Regions from separate parts of the Halomonas sp. DP8Y7-3 genome, predicted to be linked through region 2. Evidence: predicted binding sites of a transcription regulator. Region 2 holds the regulator's gene; the other holds the start of a gene.
The links. Region 2 encodes sigma-54, which starts transcription at its own class of promoters, with help from an activator protein. Its sites were predicted from a motif close to TGGCACNNNNNTTGCTNT; they were not measured.
Positions count from the first base shown of each region.

Region 1: glnA (glutamate--ammonia ligase) is a predicted target of sigma-54. The motif match lies at 6,771-6,788, and genes of this name have one in related genera.

Region 1 covers NZ_JAHVIO010000004.1:42,786-53,034, reverse strand. The annotation lists gene KUV86_RS05430 (ABC transporter ATP-binding protein) at 1-473, opposite strand, end outside; gene KUV86_RS05425 (ABC transporter ATP-binding protein) at 551-1,321, opposite strand; gene KUV86_RS05420 (sodium-dependent transporter) at 1,381-2,829, opposite strand; gene KUV86_RS05415 (hypothetical protein) at 3,006-3,311, opposite strand; gene typA (translational GTPase TypA) at 3,561-5,387, opposite strand; gene KUV86_RS05405 (glycosyltransferase family 2 protein) at 5,939-6,457, opposite strand; gene glnA (glutamate--ammonia ligase) at 6,971-8,377, shown strand; gene KUV86_RS05395 (hypothetical protein) at 8,528-9,214, shown strand; gene glnL (nitrogen regulation protein NR(II)) at 9,611-10,249, shown strand, end outside.
Region 2 covers NZ_JAHVIO010000014.1:324,904-335,152, forward strand. The annotation lists gene KUV86_RS15985 (phospholipid-binding protein MlaC) at 1-533, opposite strand, end outside; gene mlaD (outer membrane lipid asymmetry maintenance protein MlaD) at 567-1,031, opposite strand; gene mlaE (lipid asymmetry maintenance ABC transporter permease subunit MlaE) at 1,049-1,831, opposite strand; gene KUV86_RS16000 (ABC transporter ATP-binding protein) at 1,828-2,637, opposite strand; gene KUV86_RS16005 (calcium/sodium antiporter) at 2,885-3,826, shown strand; gene KUV86_RS16010 (KpsF/GutQ family sugar-phosphate isomerase) at 3,860-4,867, shown strand; gene KUV86_RS16015 (KdsC family phosphatase) at 4,952-5,518, shown strand; gene lptC (LPS export ABC transporter periplasmic protein LptC) at 5,515-6,090, shown strand; gene lptA (lipopolysaccharide transport periplasmic protein LptA) at 6,135-6,665, shown strand; gene lptB (LPS export ABC transporter ATP-binding protein) at 6,665-7,390, shown strand; gene KUV86_RS16035 (RNA polymerase factor sigma-54) at 7,585-8,997, shown strand; gene hpf (ribosome hibernation-promoting factor, HPF/YfiA family) at 9,178-9,486, shown strand; gene ptsN (PTS IIA-like nitrogen regulatory protein PtsN) at 9,493-9,975, shown strand; gene rapZ (RNase adapter RapZ) at 10,207-10,249, shown strand, end outside.

The DNA.
Region 1 (10,249 bases), on a different contig from region 2:
AGCAGCAGCAGTTCGGGTTCCGCCATCAGTGCCCGGCCCATGGCGACCATCTGGCGCTGTCCTCCTGACAGCTCGCCGGCGGGCTGGTGTCGCTTGTCATAGAGCGGGGGGAAGAACTCATAGGCCTTGGCCAGCATGCGCTTGATATTGCCGGGCTTGAGAAACGCGCCCATTTCGAGGTTTTCCTTGACCGTCAGGCTCGGGAAGACGTTGTGTTCCTGAGGTACAAAGCCCATGCCCAGCTCCACCAGACGATTGGTCGGCAGGTTGTGGATAGGTTCTCCGCGCAGCAGAATATCGCCCTGAGTCACGTTGAGCTGGCCGAAAATGGCCTTGAGCATGGTGGATTTGCCGGCGCCGTTGGGGCCGACGATGACGCCGATTTCATCGGCTTCGATGGTCATGTCCACCCCGTTGAGGATGTTCATCCCGCCGTAGCCACCGTGCACCTGGCGTGCGTCGAGTAGAGGCATAGTCCTGTTCTCTGCATGGGGCGCTCAGTGCGCCTCGGTCGTTGTTATTGCCCCCCTTGCGCGCAAGGAGGAGGAGGTCAGGCCGCGCCTGCACCGAAGTAGGCCTCGATGACCTCCGGATTGTTCTGAATCTCTTCGATCGACCCTTCCACCATCACCGAGCCCTGGGCCAGTACGATGACCGGGTCGCAAAGTCGGGCAATCATGTCCATGTCGTGCTCGATGACCAGGAAGGTGTAGCCGAACTCACGGTTCATGCGTTCGATATTGCCGATCAGGTCGCCCAGCAACGTTCGGTTGACCCCGGCGGCGATCTCATCGAGCAGTACCACGCGGGCGTCGGTCATCATGGTGCGGCCCAGTTCCAGCAGTTTCTTCTGGCCGCCAGACAGGTTGCCCGCCAGCTCGTTGCGCACGTGATTGAGCCCGATGAACTCGATGACTTCCTGAGCCCGACGCTTGATCTCGGCCTCATGCTCGCGCACCGCGCGCGGCGCGAACCAGGCCTTGGCCAGAGATTCGCCGGGCTGTGCGGGCGGAACCATCATCAGGTTCTCCAGCGCTGTCAGCTGGGAAAACTCGTGAGCGATCTGGAAGGTGCGCAAGAGCCCCTTGTGGAACAGTTCGTTGGCAGGCCGATTGGTGATGTCTTCACCGCTTAACAGGATCTGCCCCGAGTCCAGCGGCAGCGCGCCGGCAATGATATTGAACAGCGTCGACTTGCCGGCGCCGTTGGGGCCGATCAGGCCCGTGACCGAGCCTTCTTCGACCTGAATGGAGCAGTCGTTGATGACCCGCAGGCCGCCGAAGGCCTTGTTGACGTGACGCACATCGATGATGGCTGACATCCTGATACCTGCTGTGTTCGTTGTCGTTATTGTCGTGATGGGCGCCGCCCAGGCGGCGATCAACCGCCGTGATGTCCCTCGTGCTCGCCCAGCGTGCGGTAGGCGGCAAAGGCGCCTACCGTGACGATCGCGACGATGGCCGGTAGCCAGTAGCCCTCGACGTAAGGCAGAGCACGGAGGAACACGAAGGCCACCCCGGTGGGCGCGATGAAGCGCACCAGAAAGCGCCACAGGCTGAGCCAGCCAGCGCGCGTGTGCATCTCTTTCATGGATTCGGTCTGGGTCAGTGACCAACCGGCAAAGAGCGCAATCAGCAGGCCGCAGAAGGGCAGCGTGATATGCGTTGTCAGTTCCAGCACCTCGAAGGCGCTGCGACCGAAAAGATCATGGAAGGGGCTCTGTTCGGCCCAAAGATTGAAGCTGGCGACGGTCGTCAGTCCCAGCGCCCAGGCAACCCCCACGACGACCAGGACCGCCGTCACCCGGCTCAGCGAAAAGCGTTCTACCAGATATGCCGCTACCGGCTCGATCAGCGATATGGCAGAGCTGACGGCAGCCCCCAGCACCAGCACGAAGAAGATGGCGCCGATCAGCGCGCCGGAAGGCATGGCCGTGAAGGCTAGCGGCAGCGACACAAACATGAGTCCAGGGCCTTCATCGGGAGACAGGCCTGCTCCGAAGACCAGCGCGAAGATGGCCAGCCCCGCCAGAATGGCGACCAGGGTATCGATCAGGGCCACGGTAAAGGCCGTGAGGGTCAACGACGTCTCGCTTGGCATATAGGCGCCGTAGGCCATGATCGCCCCCATGCCGAGGCTCAGGGTGAAGAAGGACTGGCCCAGGGCAACCAGCCAGCCTTCCAGGCTCAGATCGGAGAGCGAGAACGATAGCAGGAAGTCGCTGGCAGCGAGCATGTCGCCTGCGGCCGCTGCATAGAACAGCACGACCAGCAGGATCACCAGCAAGGTAGGCATCAGCAGGCGCAGGCCGCTTTCGAGGCCGCGGTGGACGCCGCGCGCCACGATGTACGCGCAGATCACCAGGAATAGCGTGTGATAGAGCGTCAGCTTGACCGGTGAGCTGATCAGGCTGGCAAAGTCACTGGCGAGGGTGGCTGCGTCGGCACCTCGTAGCGAGCCCGTCAGCATCTCTCCCAGATAGTGGATCGCCCAGCCACTGATGACGGAGTAGAAGCTGAGGATCAGCAGCGCCGAGAGTCCCCCCAGCCAACCGATGATTTCCCAGGCCCTCGAGGTCTTGTGACAGCGTGTCAGGAAGCGCATGCCCATGATCGGGCAGCGCCGGCTGTTGCGGCCCAGCATGATCTCGGCGATCAGAATCGGCACGCCGATGGCAAACACACACAGCGCGTACACCAACAGGAAGGCACCACCGCCATGCTCGCCCACCAGATAAGGGAAGCGCCAGAGGTTGCCAAGCCCCACTGCTGAGCCAACCGCGGCCAGCAGGAAGGTGCCTTTGTGGGTCCAGATGTTGTCGCTGCTCATGGGGCATCCGTCGACATGTCAGACTTGTCAGTCGGACTGACCGGGCGATGGCCCGGTCTCACATGCCAACTTTGCGATACAAACGTATGCCTGACTAGAGGGGGTGCGTTTAGCAGGCGTTGGTGGGGCGTGATAGTGGCGGGCTTTTCATCTTGTCGACGATAGCCGTCGGGGCCTTAGCTGCCGACTCGCGGCGCCAGCGAGCGGTGGTCGTCGCCCAGGCGTACCGTATCACCGACCGACAGGTCGCCGATGGACTGAGTGCGCTCCCCGGTTCTGACCGAGATAAGTGCCACCACGTCGCCAATGCTCGCGGTATCGTCATCGACCCGAGCTTCCACTTTTACCCTGACCGAGTATCCGTGATAGCGGCCGGCAATGATGCTGCCGATGTGGGCGGTGGGGTACTCGTCAGGCTTGTCGGCAAAATAGCGTTGTACGCTGTCGGCGCCGGGATCATCCCATTCGACATGCTTGTGCATTCGCGTGGCTCCTCGTTCGCGAAAGATGATGTTCTGTCCTTAGCATAGACCTGTCGGGGCAGGGTCGCCGACGGACCCCTTACTCCGAAGCCATACTCCTGTGGCAGCTTATGGGCGGAGAAGTTCCTTTATCAAGCCCAGGCTGATAAATGCTCCATGGGGGGCGAGTCGGCCAATATGGCGGATGTCCCGCTGCAAACGACGATGCCCGCCAGAAGGCGGGCATCGAGGCAACGGAAAGCGGCGCGATTACTTCTTGCTGGCGCGCTTGCGTTCGTTTTCTGTCAGGAACTTCTTGCGCAGACGGATATGGTTCGGGGTGATCTCGACCAGCTCGTCGTCATCGAGGAATTCGATGGCCTGTTCCAGGGTGAAGCGCACCGGCGGAGTCAGCACGATGTTCTCGTCGTTACCGGAGGCGCGCATGTTATCGAGCTTCTTGCCCTTGGTCGGGTTTACCACCATGTCGTTGGCACGGTTGTTGATGCCGACCAGCATGCCCTCATAGACCTCGGTGCCGTGGTCGATGATCAGCTTGCCGCGCTCCTGCAGCGCATACAGGGCATAGGCGAGGGCCTTGCCCGGTACCATGGACACCAGCACGCCGTTGCGACGCTCGATGGAGGCGTCGGGCTTGAGCGGGCCGTAATGATCGAAGCGGCTGGTCAGGATGCCGGTGCCTGACGTCAGGGTCAGGAATTGACCGCGGAAACCGATCAAGCCGCGCGCCGGAATGATGAAGTCAAGGCGCACGCGGCCCTTGCCATCCGGATTCATGTTCTTGAGCTCGCCCTTGCGGTAGCCGAGCTCTTCCATGATGGCGCCCTGATGCTGCTCTTCGCAGTCGATGATGACTTCTTCGTAGGGCTCCTGCTTTTCGCCATCGATCTCGCGGATGATGACTTCAGGACGACCGACGGCCAGCTCGAAGCCTTCGCGACGCATGCTCTCGATCAGCACCGACAGGTGCAGCTCGCCGCGACCGGAAACGATGAACTTCTCCGGTGATTCACCCTGCTCGACGCGCAGCGCGACGTTGTGGATCAGCTCCTGGTCCAGGCGATCCTTGATGTTGCGGCTGGTGACGAACTTGCCGTCCTTGCCGGCAAACGGTGAGTCGTTGACCTGGAAGGTCATGGAGACCGTCGGCTCGTCGACCGTCAGGGCCGGCAGTGCCTCGACCGCAGCCGCGTCACAGATGGTGTCGGAGATGGCCAGTTCGTCGATACCGGTGATGCAGACGATGTCGCCGGCGGTGGCCTGCTCGGTCTGGACACGCTCAAGGCCCAGGTGAGTCATGACCTGGCCAATCTTGCCCTTGCGGGTCTGGCCTTCCTTGTTGATCACCACCACCTGCTGGTTCGGTGACATGGCGCCGCGGGTGATGCGACCAAGGCCGATGACGCCGACGTAGCTGGAGTAGTCGAGGGCCGAAATCTGCATCTGCAGCGGGCCATCGAGTTCAACCTTGGGCGGCTCGACGATGTTGACGATGGACTGGAACATCGGCGTCATGTCCTCGGCCAGCTGGTCCGGTTCCGGACCGGCAATGCCGTTGAGCGCCGAGCAGTAGATGATCGGGAAGTCGAGCTGCTCGTCGCTGGCACCCAGGTTGTCGAACAGATCGAAGATCTGATCGATGACCCAGTCAGGACGTGCGCCGGGGCGGTCGATCTTGTTGACGACAACGATCGGCTTCAGGCCCTGGTCGAAGGCTTTCTGGGTGACGAAGCGAGTCTGCGGCATCGGGCCGTCAACGGCATCGACCAGCAGCAGGACCGAGTCCACCATGGACATGACGCGCTCGACTTCGCCGCCGAAGTCAGCGTGTCCAGGGGTGTCCACGATGTTGATGTGGTAGTCCTGTCCCTCGGGAGAGCTCCAGCGGATCGCCGTGTTCTTGGCCAGGATCGTGATGCCACGTTCCTTTTCCTGGTCATTGGAGTCCATGATGCGCTCCTGCCCCTCGGCCTTGCGGTCCAGAGTGCCGGACTGGCTGAGCAGCTTGTCGACCAGGGTGGTTTTGCCGTGGTCGACGTGAGCGATGATGGCGATGTTGCGAAGATTCTCGATCACGACGGGATCCTGCTGGAAAAAGTGGGGCCGCATTATAGGGCCTGGGTGATGACAACGACCAGCATTGTTGCGGTCAATCTATCCGTGAATTCTCAAGATACTGAACTTTCAAGCACCTGCGTGACGCTGACTTGACGCGTTAGGCCCCATTTTCAGGCGTTTTTGCGCGAGAAGGCGACAAGAAAGGAGTGGCTTGAGGTGCCATCTCTTGTGTGTCCGCCTGTTTGAGACGGCGTTTTTCGACGCCACGGCATAACAACGTCTACACGACAACGTCTATATGACTACGTCTTTGTGACGCCTTGATGAGAGGGCTCTCCACGACGGTGTTCTATCAACATGAGTATCAGCGTCATCCAGCGGGTCGCTGAGGGGCCTGCCCCTGGCTGGCGTTTGGCAGGAGTGTACGGGGCTGCTGCATGGGAGCCGCTGCATCAGGGCCGCTGCATCAGGGCCATGGCATGAGGGCCGCAGTAGAGGCATGCTCAGGATGGCATGGGCCAACTACGACATAACAGCCGTTGCTCGGCTGCGGCTGAGTAGGCTGTCCCTCAGGCGCGCTGCACCAGCGCATTGGCCCGACAGGCCTTGAGCCGCGTGGCCAGGTCTTCTACGGCGCTCAGGTCCAGCGATGGATCAAAGCCTCCCAGGCGCTCAAACCAGTTGCGCTCTACGCCCAGTGCCCGTGTGGGCGTCTGTCGCAGCAGTTGGAACAGGGCCAGCGGACAAGGCCGAGATGGCCTGACCATAGGGCGTGATTCGTCGGCAGCCGCGGCCATCATGCGTTCTACCCAGGCAGAGTCCAGTGGGCCCAGGCAGAAGCCGAGCATTCGCCCATTGCAGTGAGAGGCTGCCAGGTTGAAGCGTCTCCCCATCAGCGCCGGACGGACGCGCACCAGCCGATAGTCTTTCGCGTGTTCACCGAGCTGTTCAGAGGTGATGCCACCATCGTCGATGACTATGATCTCGCTGCGTCCCTGGAACAGGGCAATCTGCTGGCGTGCTTGCGTCAGCCGACAGGATAAATCCTTGCCGGTCAGGCGGGCATCGATGATCAGGCTGATATTCACGACGACACTCCGAGGCGGGTGACGACGACCGTGACACGACGGTCGGCGACAAACGTAAGGAAGTGTATCCGTGCGTTGCAGAAGGTTCCAGCGACCCCTTACCCCTAGCGATCGCCTCGGCAGACTTCAGTGCGGAGATGGTTGAGGGCTATTTTGGTGCATAAAAGTTTTTGGTGCTTCACGCTGGTGCATTGGTGAGTCTTTGTCGCGATCTCCGCGAGGCAATGCGCTATGCTGGAGCAGCCGTTGCGAGAACTTAAAATCGATGAAAAACATTGGGTTGAGATTTTTTTGATCAATGCTGGTGCAATGATGGCACGCAACCTGCATTGTTTCTGACAGTGTCATCGTGTCGAGCACGTCACCATGGGAACTGTCCCGGGAGCGTGCTACAAAGGATCCCGGTACCCCTTTTGCTCCCTGGATCATCCCCCAATTCGAAGTCGGTGACATGGGATTGGTGCCGTCGCCCCAATGCTCGAGTCACGAACAAGTTTCACTCTGGAGGACCACATGTCAGACAAGACTCTCGCCCTGATCAACGAACATGACGTCAAGTGGGTTGACCTGCGTTTCACCGACACCCGCGGCAAGGAACAGCACGTCACTATTCCGGCCTCCGAGGTCGACGAGGAATTCTTCGAGAACGGCCAGATGTTCGATGGCTCCTCCATCAACGGCTGGAAGGGCATCAACGAGTCCGACATGATTCTGCGTCCGGAAGACGGCACCGGCTTCCTCGACCCCTTCACCGAAGACGCGACCCTGATTCTGCGTTGCGACATCATCGAGCCGGCTACCATGCAGGGCTACGAGCGCGACCCGCGTTCCATCGCCAAGCGCGCTGAGGCCTACCTGCAGTCTTCCGGCCTGGGTGATACTGCATTCTTCGGCCCCGAGCCCGAGTTCTTCATCTTTGATGAAGTGCACTGGAAGGCCGACATCGAAGGTGCGATGTACAAGATTTCCTCCGAAGAGGGTGCCTGGTCAACGGACCGCGCCGTCGAAGGCGGCAACCTGGGCCACCGTCCTCGGGTCAAGGGCGGCTACTTCCCGGTTCCCCCGGTGGACAGCTTCCATGACATGCGCGGCGCCATGTGTAACACCCTGGAAGCCATCGGCCAGAAGGTCGAGGTGCACCACCATGAGGTGTCCAACGCCGGCCAGAACGAAATTGGCGTAGCCTTCAACACCCTGGTCAAGAAGGCCGACGAAGTTCAGGAAATGAAGTACGTGATCCACAATGTGGCCCACGCCTACGGCAAGACCGCCACCTTCATGCCGAAGCCCCTGGTCGGCGACAACGGCAGCGGCATGCACGTGCACCAGTCCTTCTGGAAGGACGGTCAGAACCAGTTTGCTGGCGACCAGTACGCTGGCCTGTCTGAAATGGCGCTGTTCTACATCGGTGGCATCATCAAGCACGCACGTGCGCTGAACGCCTTCACCAACGCTTCTACCAACTCCTACAAGCGTCTGGTGCCGGGCTTCGAAGCACCGGTCATGCTGGCCTACAGTGCCCGTAACCGCTCTGCGTCGATCCGTATTCCGTACACCGCCAGCCCCAAGGGCAAGCGTGTCGAGGCGCGTTTCCCTGACCCGACCGCCAACCCCTACCTGTGCTTCGCGGCCATGCTGATGGCGGGTATCGATGGCATCAAGAACAAGATCCATCCTGGCGATGCCATGGACAAGAACCTCTACGACCTGCCGCCGGAAGAAGGCAAGTCCATTCCGACCGTGGCGGAAAGCCTCGACCAGGCGCTGGCGGCTCTCGACGAAGACCGCAGCTTCCTGACCGAAGGTGGTGTCTTCACCGACGACATGATCGATGCCTACATCGAGCTCAAGAACGAAGACGTGGAGCGCCTGCGCATGACCACGCACCCGATCGAGTTCGACATGTACTACAGCTGCTGATCCAGCGACGACGACACCCCGTCGTATATCGGCCCCGCCTTGAGCGGGGCCGATTTTTTTGGCCTGGCCTTGCCCTCGAGCAAGCGATGCCCTTGGCCTGGCAGGACAGGCATCGCATGCTTGCCAGGACACCCCCAGCAAGGAGCCACCGTGAAGCTACCACCGCGCTGCCGGCAGGCCATGTCGCCACAGCCGTCGGGCCGCCTACCGGCTCGGCGATGCCGGTTGGAGCTGATGTGGCGGGGGTGGATATGGCGGGAGCGGATATGGCTTTGGCGAGTACCGAGAGGCCTGCTGCTGACGATACTGCTGCTGTATGGCACCCAGGGGAGTGCCGCCGATGCCCTCTATCGTCGCGTTGAACATCATGGCGGCGTCACCTATAGCGATCGGCCGCTGGAAGGTGGAGAGCGCTTCGTGCCAGGGGCGCTCTCCCATGTGCCGAGTGCTCCTCTGCCCCCGGCACTGTCCCAGCTGCCGGGGGATATCAGCGCTGCTGCGCCGGGCTACCTGGCACGGGAGGTACTGGCCATTGCCCGTCCGGCATCTGGCAGCGTGCTGCCCAGCGGCGCTGGCGGCAGCCTCGAGGTCGCGGCGGCCGTCAGCCCGCCTCTTGACGCCGGTTATGTGCTGGGGCTTGAGGTCGATGGCGTGCTGGTGACGACGGGGGATTCTCCACTGACCCTGACTCAGCTCGAGCGGGGAGAGCACCGCATCGTCCTGGTCGTGATCGACCCTGATCGCAAGGTTCGCCAGCGCAGCGACGCTGTCGTGCTGCACGTGCAGCGAGCCCGCGTTGCGGTGCCCGCGACTTCCCGCCATGGGCCGTCATCGTAGATAGCGAATGCTCCCTGTCTCCCTTGTTCCCGTTCCCCCCGGTCCCCCTGTCCCCCTGGCAGCTCAGACATCTGGCCAGAGTCACGTCGGTCCCGGGTGGCGCGCTGGCGTGGCCCCAATCCCATTCGGCATAAGCCCTAAACCAGTGCAGTGCACCAGCTTGGTGCAGTAGCATGTCCATGGGGAGGAGTGTCCAGGCTCCCCCGTGGGACGACAGCGGGTACACGGCGCACCACGGTGGTCATCGTCTGGGTGAAAGCGAGTCTGGCCCGCTTCTTGCTTGCATTAAGGAAGTGCACTCGCTGACGACGCCTGCTTCGGGATGGCGCCTTCAGCGCCTCGCAGGGGGTGCACCTCACGCTCGGCTGAACGACTTCATCTGCTCAGGATACGCTCATGGCGTCAGGCATCATCGAACACCTCACCACGGCGGTTGTACTGCTTGATGAGGACTTGCGTCCAACGTGGATGAATCCCGCAGCGGAAGCCCTGCTGGCTGTCAGCGCTGCCCGAGTGATCGGCGTACCGCTGGGAGATTGGGTCGGCGGAGAAGACGATATCGCCGACGTGCTGGCGCGTGCCAGAGACGGTTTGCACCCCTATACCCAGCGTGAGGCGCGGCTGACCCTCGGCGGTGGCGAACCCTTGACGGTGGACTACACGGTGACGCCGTTGTCCCGGGATAGCCTGCTGCTAGAGCTGGAGCCGCGGGACCGGCTGTTGCGGATCTCGCGAGAAGAGGCCCTGCAGTCGCGCCAGGAGACCATGAAGGTGCTGGCGCGAGGGTTGGCTCACGAGGTCAAGAACCCGCTGGGCGGCATACGTGGCGCCGCACAGCTGCTGGAGCGTGACCTCGAGCAGACACCCGCGCTCAAGGAATACACCCGCATCATCATCGAGGAAGTGGATCGACTCAGGGATCTGGTCGATTCCATGCTCGGGCCGAACCGCGTGAGCCGCCGGGAGCCTCTGAACATCCACCGGGTGCTGGAGCGTGTCCGGGCACTGCTGCTGGTAGAGCAGCCCCAGGTCCGC
Region 2 (10,249 bases):
CCCAGGTTGATGCCATTGACGATCACATTGACCACCTGCCACTTGCCGTTGGACTGACGCAGCGTATAGCTGACCGGGTAAACCGTGCCATCTGTCGCCACCACCTCCATGTCGACGCTGGCCTGATCCTCGTAGCGAGCCGCCGACTGGTTGTCGAGCACCCGAATGGAGTCATACTCGAACGTCACCAGGCCCTTGGCATAAGTATCCAGCAGCGTCTGCTTGAAGACGTCGACGAAGCGAGAGCGCTGCTGCGGGGTGGCGTTGTTGAAGTACCTCCCCATCACGCTGGCGCCGATGTAGCGAAAGTCGGCAACACCGCGCAGGCTATCGTCCACCACCTGCTTGAGCTCCTGAGGGTGCTCCATGTAATACGACTCACGGCCATCGATCTTGCCCATCAAGCCATCGATGCTGTCGCGAATCATTTGCTCGGGAGATTGCTGGGCCAGAGCGGGCAAGCTGACCAGCACCATCATCAGCGCTACCATCCAGCGCCGCAGCTGAACCATGGCGTGCAGAGAACGGGTCATTGAAGCCTCCTTGTCAGTCCGGAAACTGCCGGATCAGTCTTTCGTCAGGTTGGACACGAATTGCTGTATGAGTTCCTCTAGCACCAGCGCGGACTGAGTGTCTCGCACGACACCGCCGTCCTCGATCATCTCCGGCGATCCGCCGACGGACAAACCGATGTACTGCTCGCCCAGCAGGCCGGACGTCAAGATGGCGGCCGTGCTGTCGTCCGGCAGCATGCCGGAAAGTTCGTTATCGAGAGACATCACGACTTCGGCGTCATACCACTCGGTATTCAGGTCAATGCTCTCGACCCGACCCACGGTAACGCCCGCCATGGTCACCCGCGCCCGCGGCTTGAGACCGCCGATGTTGGCGAAGTTGGCACGTAGCTCGAAGGTGTCGTCGGCGCGCTGCAGGTCGAGCCCGCTGACCTTGAGCCCCAGGAACACCAGGCCCAATATGCCGGCCAGCATGAACAGGCCAACACTCAATTCCATTGTCTTGCTGCGCTTCATGGGCAGTCTCCGAAAAATCAGGAAAGCCCGCCGAACATCACGGCGGTCAACACGAAATCCAAGCCCAGTACGGCCAGGGAGGAATACACTACGGTCCGGGTGGTCGCCCGCGAGATACCTTCGGAGGTCGGGATCAGGTCGTAACCCTGAAACACGGCGATCCAGGTCACGACCAAGGCAAACATCAGGCTCTTGACGATGCCGTTGCCAATGTCGTTGAAGAACCCGACGCTGGCCTGCATGTTGCCCCAATAGGAGCCCTCGAACACCCCCAGCCACTCGACGCCGACAAGATAACCGCCATAAATGCCCACTACGCTGAAACCGATGGTCAACAGCGGCAGCGAGACAAAGCCAGCCCACAGTCTGGGCGCCACGATTCTACGCAGCGGATCGACGCCGATCATTTCCATGCTGGTCAGCTGCTCAGTGGCTTTCATCAGGCCGATCTCGGCGGTCAACGCTGACCCCGCGCGTCCCGCAAACAGCAGTGCCGCCACCACCGGCGCCAGCTCGCGAAGCAAGGCCAGGGACACCATCTGCCCCAGCGCATCCGCCGCGCCAAAGTCGACCAGAATGGTGTAACCCTGAAGCGCCAGCACCATGCCGATAAACAGGCCAGATACCAGAATGATCGCCAGCGACAGCACACCGACCATGTAGACCTGGGCAATCCACAGACTGATGCCCCCCATGGTGGGACGGCCAAACATCGATTGCGCTAGAAATAGCCCTGCCCGGCCCACTGCCTCGAGCAGGTCACAGCCACGCCGCCCAAGGCGACTGATCCGCTCGATCATGCTTCCTCCTGCCCCAGAATATCGTCATAGAAATCATTGGCCGGGTAATGGAACGGGACAGGGCCATCCGGCTCGCCATGTACAAACTGGCTGACGCGGGGGTCCTGCTCGACGTCCAGAGAAGCGGGCGTACCGTGGGCCATGACTCTTCCGTCCGCTACCACATAGACATAATCGGCAATGGACAAGGTCTCCTTGATATCATGGGAGACCACCACCGAGGTCAAGCCCAGCGCCTGGTTGAGACGACGAATAAGCTGAACTAGCACACCCATCGAGATCGGATCCTGACCGACGAATGGCTCGTCATACAGAATCAGCTCAGGGTCGAGGGCCACCGCACGCGCCAGCGCCACTCGCCGCGTCATCCCGCCAGACAGCTCCGAAGGCATCAGATCGCGAGCACCACGCAGCCCGACCGCTTCGAGCTTCATCAGCACCACATCGCGCACCATGCTCTCCGGAAGATCCGTATGCACGCGCAGGGGAAACGCCACGTTCTCGAACACGCTAAGGTCGGAGAACAGCGCACCGCTCTGGAACAGCATGCCCATGCGTCGCCGCATCTGGAACAGATCCTTGCGCGACAGTCGGTGCACATCGTGCCCGTCGATCAGCACCCTGCCGGCGCTCGGCGCCAGCTGCCCGCCGATCAACTTCAGCAGAGTGGTCTTGCCGGTACCACTGGGGCCCATGATGGCCGTGATCTTGCCGCGGGGAATGGAGAGATCCACGCCACGAAAGATATCTCTATCGCCGCGCGTGAAATGCAGGTTCTCCACCTCCACCAAGGAGGAAGCCGTCATCGCAGTCCCCAAACAATGATGGTCGCCATGAAACAAACGCCGCTGCCTCGCTCGCTGCAAAACGCAGACGGGCTCCGCCACGACCATGGAACCAGGAAACATGATAGAGCGCGTTGCCATGCGCTCGGTTTTCGAACATCGTATCTTAACTGAAACATGCCACGCCAGTGCAGCGGCTGCGCGCTTGCGCGCAGGATGTTGGCAGGGTTCAATGGGCGCCCTCGATATTCACCATCAGGTTGTCCGCATGTTGTTACCGCTCGTCGCTGTCGCTCTTGGTCTTGTTGGCCTGCTATGGAGCGCCGATCGCTTCGTTGGCGCGGCCGCTGCAACCGCGTATCGCGCCGGCATGAGCATCATGCTGGTCGGCATGACCATCGTCTCCATCGGCACCTCCGCCCCGGAGATCGTCGTGTCGGTGATGGCATCACTGGATGGCACGCCTGACCTTGCTACCGGCAATGCACTCGGCTCCAACATCGCCAACATCGCGCTGGTACTGGGCGTGACCGCCCTGGTCGTGCCGATTCCGGTGCGTTTCAGCATCGTTCGTCGCGAACTGCCACTACTGCTGGGCGCGACCGGACTGGCCGGCTATGCCCTGGCCGATGGCCAGCTGAACAGCGTCGACGCGGCCCTGCTGCTGGCCCTGCTGGTGTTCAGCATCTGGTGGCTGTTTCGCGCAGACGAAGGGCAACAGGACGTCGCCGGCGAGATCCCCGGCATGGCGCTGGGCAAGGCCCTTGTCTGGCTGGTCGTGACCCTGGCGGTGATGATCGCCAGCTCCCGCGGGCTGGTCTGGGGCGCAACCGAGCTGGCACGCTCCTTCGGGGTGAGCGAGCTGGTCATTGGCCTGACCGTCGTCGCTATCGGCACCAGCCTGCCCGAGCTTGCCGCCTGTGTTGCCAGCGCCCTGAAGCGTCACCACGACCTCGCCATCGGCAATGTCATCGGCTCCAACCTGTTCAACATGCTGGCCGTGCTGCCCGTACCTGGCTTGCTGGCACCGGGGGCCACCGACCCTGACGCCGCGGGGCGCGACTTTCCGGTCATGCTCGGCCTGACGCTGGCGCTGGCGGCCATCCTGCTGTGGCAGCGCCGCGGGCGCGTCGGACGCATCGTCGGCGCGCTGCTGGCAGCCAGCTACGCCTTCTATCTGTTCTGGCTGGGTACCTCCCTGACAGCCTGACCCTTGTGACAACGGTGGTAAACGGCAACAATCATGGCCATGACCAAATTTCCCGACGGGGCGTCGCCCTCGACACCCATCAATGTTCGCGCTATCGCCCGACGCACGCTGGAACTGGAGCGCGACGCGGTCGATGCGTTGATTCAGCGCCTCGATGAGGCCTTTGAGCGCGCCTGCACGCTGATCCTGGCCTGCCAAGGACGGGTGGTGGTGACAGGCATGGGCAAATCCGGCCACATCGGCGGCAAGATTGCCGCCACTCTGGCCAGCACCGGCACCCCGGCGTTCTTTGTTCATCCCGGTGAAGCCAGCCATGGCGACCTTGGCATGATCACCCCAGGTGACGTGGTCCTGGCGCTGTCCAATTCCGGCGAGACTGCCGAAGTTACCGCCTTGCTGCCTCTATTGAAGCGTATGGGCATTCCGCTGATCAGCATGACCGGCAGGCCCGGGTCGACCCTGGCGCGCCACGCCGAGGCCCATCTGGATGCCGGCGTCGAACGCGAGGCCTGCCCGCTCGACCTCGCCCCCACGTCCTCTACCACGGCCGCGCTTGCCCTGGGTGACGCCCTGGCCGTCGCACTGCTTGAATCCCGCGGCTTTACCGCGGAAGACTTCGCGCTGTCCCACCCCGGTGGCAGCCTGGGCAAACGCCTGCTGCTGACGGTGGCAGACCTGATGCATACCGGCGACAGACTTCCCGTCGTGGCGACTGGCTCACCGCTCAGAGATGCTCTGCTCGAGATCACTCGCCAGGGCCTCGGTTTCACCTGCGTAGTGGCCGATGACGGTACCCTGGCGGGCGTCTATACCGATGGCGACCTGCGCCGAACCCTTGACCGCCACCAGGATTTCAGCACCCTGAGCGTGGACGATGTCATGACCAGTCCCGGACGGCGCATCCGTCCCGACACCCTGGCGGCGGAAGCCGTCAAGCTGATGGAAGACAGTCGCATCACCGCTCTGGCGGTGGTGGATGACCAGCAGCGCCCGGTTGGCGCGCTACACATGCATGACCTGCTGGCAGCAGGTGTCATTTGACGCCTGGCCTGACGGCACTCCGGGCGCTACCGCCGGGCAGCTGCCGTCACACCTTCTGCCCACTCAACATCAAGGATCGCCATGATGGCCCACGACCCACTTGCCTCACTCTCCCCTGACCTGGTGCAACGACTTGGCCGCGTGAAGCTGCTGGCGCTGGATGTGGACGGCGTGCTGACCGATGGGCAGCTTATCTTTCATGCCGACGGTACGGAACTGAAGGCCTTCAACACCCTTGATGGCCACGGTATCAAACTGGCCAGGCGCGCGGGAATCGACGTCGCTCTGATCACCGGGCGTAGCTCACCCATGGTCTCCCAGCGCGCCAAGGCGCTGGGCATCCAGCACGTCCAGCAAGGTGTCGAACGCAAGCTGCCGGCGCTGGAATCGCTGTGCGCCGAGCTGTCGCTGTCACTGGAAGAGGTGGCCTATTGCGGAGACGACCTGCCCGACCTGCCGTGCATTGACCGCTGTGGCGTGGGCATCAGCGTGCCAGGCGCCCCGTTCTACATTCGCGAACGCGCCCGCTGGGTCACCGAGCGCGGCGGCGGTCATGGCGCAGTGCGCGACATCACGGATACCTTGCTGGCTGCCCAGGGCCGCCTCGACGGCGTGGTGGACAGCTATCTGAAGGACGGACCCCTGATATGACATGGCGCTCACTGCGGCCCGGCTTCCGTTTCTGGCTGGTCATCCTGCTGCTCGTGCTGGGCGGCGGTCTGGCCCTGCTCGACCCGCGGGACGGCACTGTGCCTGACCTGATCACCGACGATCAGGCCGGCGAGCCGGACTACTACCTGATCGATGCCACCCTGACGCGCTTCGACACCGAGGGTGCGCCCCATCAGCGCATCACGACCCCGCGTCTGGTGCACACCCCGCTGGATGACATCACCCGCGTCGACCAACCTGACATGGAGCTTGTCGATGACAGCGGCCGCCTGTGGATCGCCACTGCCACCGACGGCGAACTTGGCCCGGACGGCAACCCTCTGACACTGACCGGAGATGCCCACCTCGAGGCCCCTGCCGAGCGCTGGCAGCTGGATACCGAGGTGCTGGTCTATGACAGCGATTCAGGCCACGCCTGGAGTGAGACGCCTGCGGTATTGCGTCAGCCCCCCCAGGAAATGCGAGGCGAGCGCTTCGATGCCTGGATCCATGACAATACCGCCCGTCTGACCGACAATGTCACCGGCTATCATCCGCCAGAGCCTCAATAAGCCAGAGCCGCTCTCAGCCCGAGCTCTAACAAGGAGTCACTTCCATGATGCGTTCCCGTCCCGCGCTACTGCTCGCCCTGGCCCTGGGCCTGACGAGCGTCGCCACCAGCACCGTCACCCTGGCGCTGGAAAGCGACCGCAGCGCCCCCATTCAGGTAGAGGCCGACCAGCTGGACCTGGATGACCGCGCAGGCACAGCGGTGTATACCGGCGATGTGCGTATTCAACAGGGCAGCATGCTCCTGACCGGTGAGCGTGTGGAAATTCAGCGCAACGACCAGGGTCAGCTGTCCCGCGCCACGGCGACTGGCTCCCGCGCCTACCTGGAGCAGCAGCCTTCGCCGGAAGAGCCGGTGGTCAAGGGCTGGGGCAAGAAGGTGGTCTACCATGTTGCCGAGCGCCGCATGGAACTCATCGACCAGGCGGAATTGCACAAGGCCAATGACACCTTCGACGGCGCCTACCTGGAGTACTTTCTGGATCGCCGCGTTGTCCAGGCTCGCTCCAGCGCACAGGGTGTCGACGGCCAGCAGCGCATTCGCATGACCCTCGAGCCGGAAAGCCAAGGAAACTGATGAAGACTCTCCACGCTCGCCATCTGGCCAAGAGCTACAAGAAGCGCCGCGTCGTCCAGGACATCAGCCTGTCCATCGAACAGGGCAGCATTGTGGGCCTGCTGGGCCCCAACGGCGCAGGCAAGACCACCTCCTTCTACATGATCGTCGGACTGGTCAGGGCGGATGCTGGCACCATCAGCATCGACGATGACGACCTGAGCCGCGCGGCCATGCACCAGCGGGCACTGGCGGGTATTGGCTACCTGCCCCAGGAAGCCTCCATCTTCCGCAAGCTGTCCGTAGCCGACAACATCATGGCGATCCTCGAGACCCGCAAGGACCTCGACCGGGAAGGTCGCCAGGCGCGCCTTGAGCAACTGCTCGAAGACTTCCATGTCAGCCACATTCGCGACAACCCGGGCATGAGCCTGTCCGGCGGGGAAAGACGCCGGGTCGAGATCGCCCGAGCCCTGGCCACAGAACCCGCCTTCATTCTGCTCGACGAACCCTTTGCCGGGGTGGATCCGATCTCCGTCGGCGAGATCAAGTCGATCATTCGCCAGCTCAAGGCTCGTGACATCGGCGTCTTGATCACCGACCACAACGTGCGCGAGACGCTGGACATCTGTGACCGCGCCTACATTGTCGGCGACGGCCAGATCATCGCCGAAGGCAGTGCCGAGTCGATCCTTGCCAACCAGCGCGTCAAGGAAGTCTATCTCGGCGAAAACTTTCGCCTTTAACCACTATATTAGCGCTGCCGGGCCGCTATGTAGGCAGGGTCTTCATGGCGCCCGCTCGACCTTGCACTGACGCGCATGCGGGGCACAGCAAGCCCTGCGCGCCACCCCCTGCCCACAAGTTGGCAAGAAGCTTGCATGGTACCTGACCCGCCGTTAGGGTAAGGCTTTTCAGCTCCACGAACGGAAGTCACATCATGGCCCTCAAGGCGTCACTGCAGCTGAAGATCGGCACCCAGCTGACCATGACCCCTCAGCTGCAACAGGCTATTGGCCTGCTCCAGCTTTCCACGCTGGACCTGCGCCAGGAAGTCCAGCAGGCGCTCGAGGCCAACCCGATGCTCGAGCTGGAGGATGAATTCGGCGAGCTGCAGGTCAAGGACAGCAAGGACGACGACTGGGCCGACGAGATCCCCTCCGAGCTAACGGTCGACAGCGACTGGTCCGATACCTATCAGGACCTTGGCACCGCCCCGGCCGGCAGCGCCGAGGCGCCAGACTTCGAGCGCCAGGCCAGCGGGCAATCCCTGCATGGCCACCTTAGCTGGCAGCTGGCCCTGCTGGACCTCAATGATAATGACAGGCGCATCGCAGAGTGCCTGATTGACGCGGTCAACGGCGATGGCTACCTGGTGGGACACCTTGACGATATCGCCCAGGGCCTGGCCGATGACGACGCTGCTGCCCCGCCCCTGCAGGACGTGGCGTCGGTGCTGGCCAGGCTGCAGCAATTCGAACCTACCGGTGTATTTGCCCGAGATTTGCGCGAATGCCTGCAGCTGCAACTGGACAGCCTGCCCCGTGACACCCCCCTTCTGCCCCAGGCGGGAAGACTGGTACGCCAGTTTCTCGAGGCACTGGCCAGCGGTGATCGTCGTCTGCTGAAGCGCCGCCTGAGCCTGACCGAAGAGCAGCTGGATGATGTCATCGAACTGATCCGTGGCCTCGACCCTAGGCCTGGCAGCCAGTACGGCGACAGCGACAACGACTATGTCATTCCCGATCTGGTGGTCCGCCACACCGAAGAAGGCTGGCGCGTCGAGCTGAACCCTGAGGCGATGCCACGCCTGCGCATTCAACCCGACTATGCGGCCTTGATCCGACGGGCCGACAAGAGCCAGGACAACCAGTTTCTGAAGGACCATCTGCAGGAGGCGCGCTGGCTGATCAAGAGCCTGGCAAGCCGCAACGACACCCTGTTGAGGGTCGGACGCGAAATCATGGAGCGGCAGCTCGACTTCCTCGAGCAGGGTGAAGCCGCCATGAAACCACTGGTGTTGGCAGACATTGCGGCCAAGGTCGAGATGCACGAATCGACCATCTCCCGGGTGACGACCCAGAAATTCGTGCATACGCCACGGGGAGTGTTCGAGCTCAAGTATTTCTTTTCCAGCCAGGTGGGTCAGGATGGGGATGCCCATTCCAGCACTGCCATACGCGCCATGATCAAGTCGCTGATCCAGCAGGAGCCGCCTCGCAAACCGCTGTCTGACAGCAAATTGGTGGAGCTGCTCGCCGAAGACGGTGTCAACGTCGCCCGACGCACCGTCGCCAAGTATCGAGAAGCGATGAATATTCCCTCTTCAAGCGAGCGCAAGCGCCTGCGCTGAGCCCGGTCAGATGGCTCGAGACAGGCGGCGAGCAGAGCGCGTAGCGCAGTTACATGAAAAGCGCAAGCGCTTGAAATATCGCACGACATCTGCGTCTTAATGCGTAGAAGCAGGGGGGTTTGCAGGATCGGAAAAAGGGTTACAATCGAGCAACCACCCGCAAGAGCAAGGAGCCTTGTCATGCAAGTCAACATTACCGGCCACCACGTCGAATTGACCGATCCCCTGCGTGACTACGTACAAGAGAAGCTCGCCCGTGTGGAGCGCCACTACGACAACATCACCAATGTGCAGGTCACCCTCTCGGTGGAGAAGGAGCGCCAACAGGCTGCCTGTACGCTTCACGCTGCCGGTGCAGACCTGCATGCAGAAGCCCAGGACGGCGACATGTACGCCGCCATCGACGCCCTTGCCGACAAGCTGGACCGCCAGCTCGTCAAGCACAAGGAAAAATCCCAAGCCCGCGCCCAAGGCGCCGGAATTCGCTGACCTCTCATGACATTGGATGCCATTCTCCCCCCCGAGCGCACGCTATTTGACGTCCCGGGGGGCAGCAAGAAGAGGGTGCTGGAATTTTTCAGCACCTTCATTGCGCAGAACACACCAAGCCTGGATAGCCAGGAAGTCTTCAGTCGCCTGATCGGCCGCGAACGTCTGGGTAGCACCGGCATCGGCAATGGCGTGGCCATTCCGCATGCTCGCAACCCTCACTGCAAGGCCCCTATCTCTGGCTTTCTCAAGCTGGCAGAGCCGATTGATTTCGACGCCATCGACGGCGAACCGGTGGACCTGGTCTTTGTCTTGCTGGTGCCTGAAGAAGCGGATGATGCTCACCTAGCCTTGCTGGGCCAGGTGGCCGGGGTCATGAATGACGCCGATACCCGACATCGTCTGCGCCACGCGACGTCCCAGCGCGAGCTGCACGAGCGCTTGCAGGAAGCGATTCGCCAGCAAGCCCCCGGCGACGCCACGAGCTGACGGCACGCAGCGAAAGCGCCTTGATCCTATGTCTTGATGGCGCACGCCTTGCCTGGCGCCTTGAAGAATGGCGCCTCGCTGATGGGGATCTCGCTGATTAACCTCTAGCTGATTGCCATTTAGCTGATTACCATCTAGCCAGATAGCACGCTCTGATCGAGCGTGATCTGGCCGTCACCGCGCGGTTGACACCAACTGCCCTCTTATCGCCCCCTGCCAAGGAGACAGGACATGCAGCTCGTGATCATCAGTGGTCGCTCTGGCTCGGGAAAGT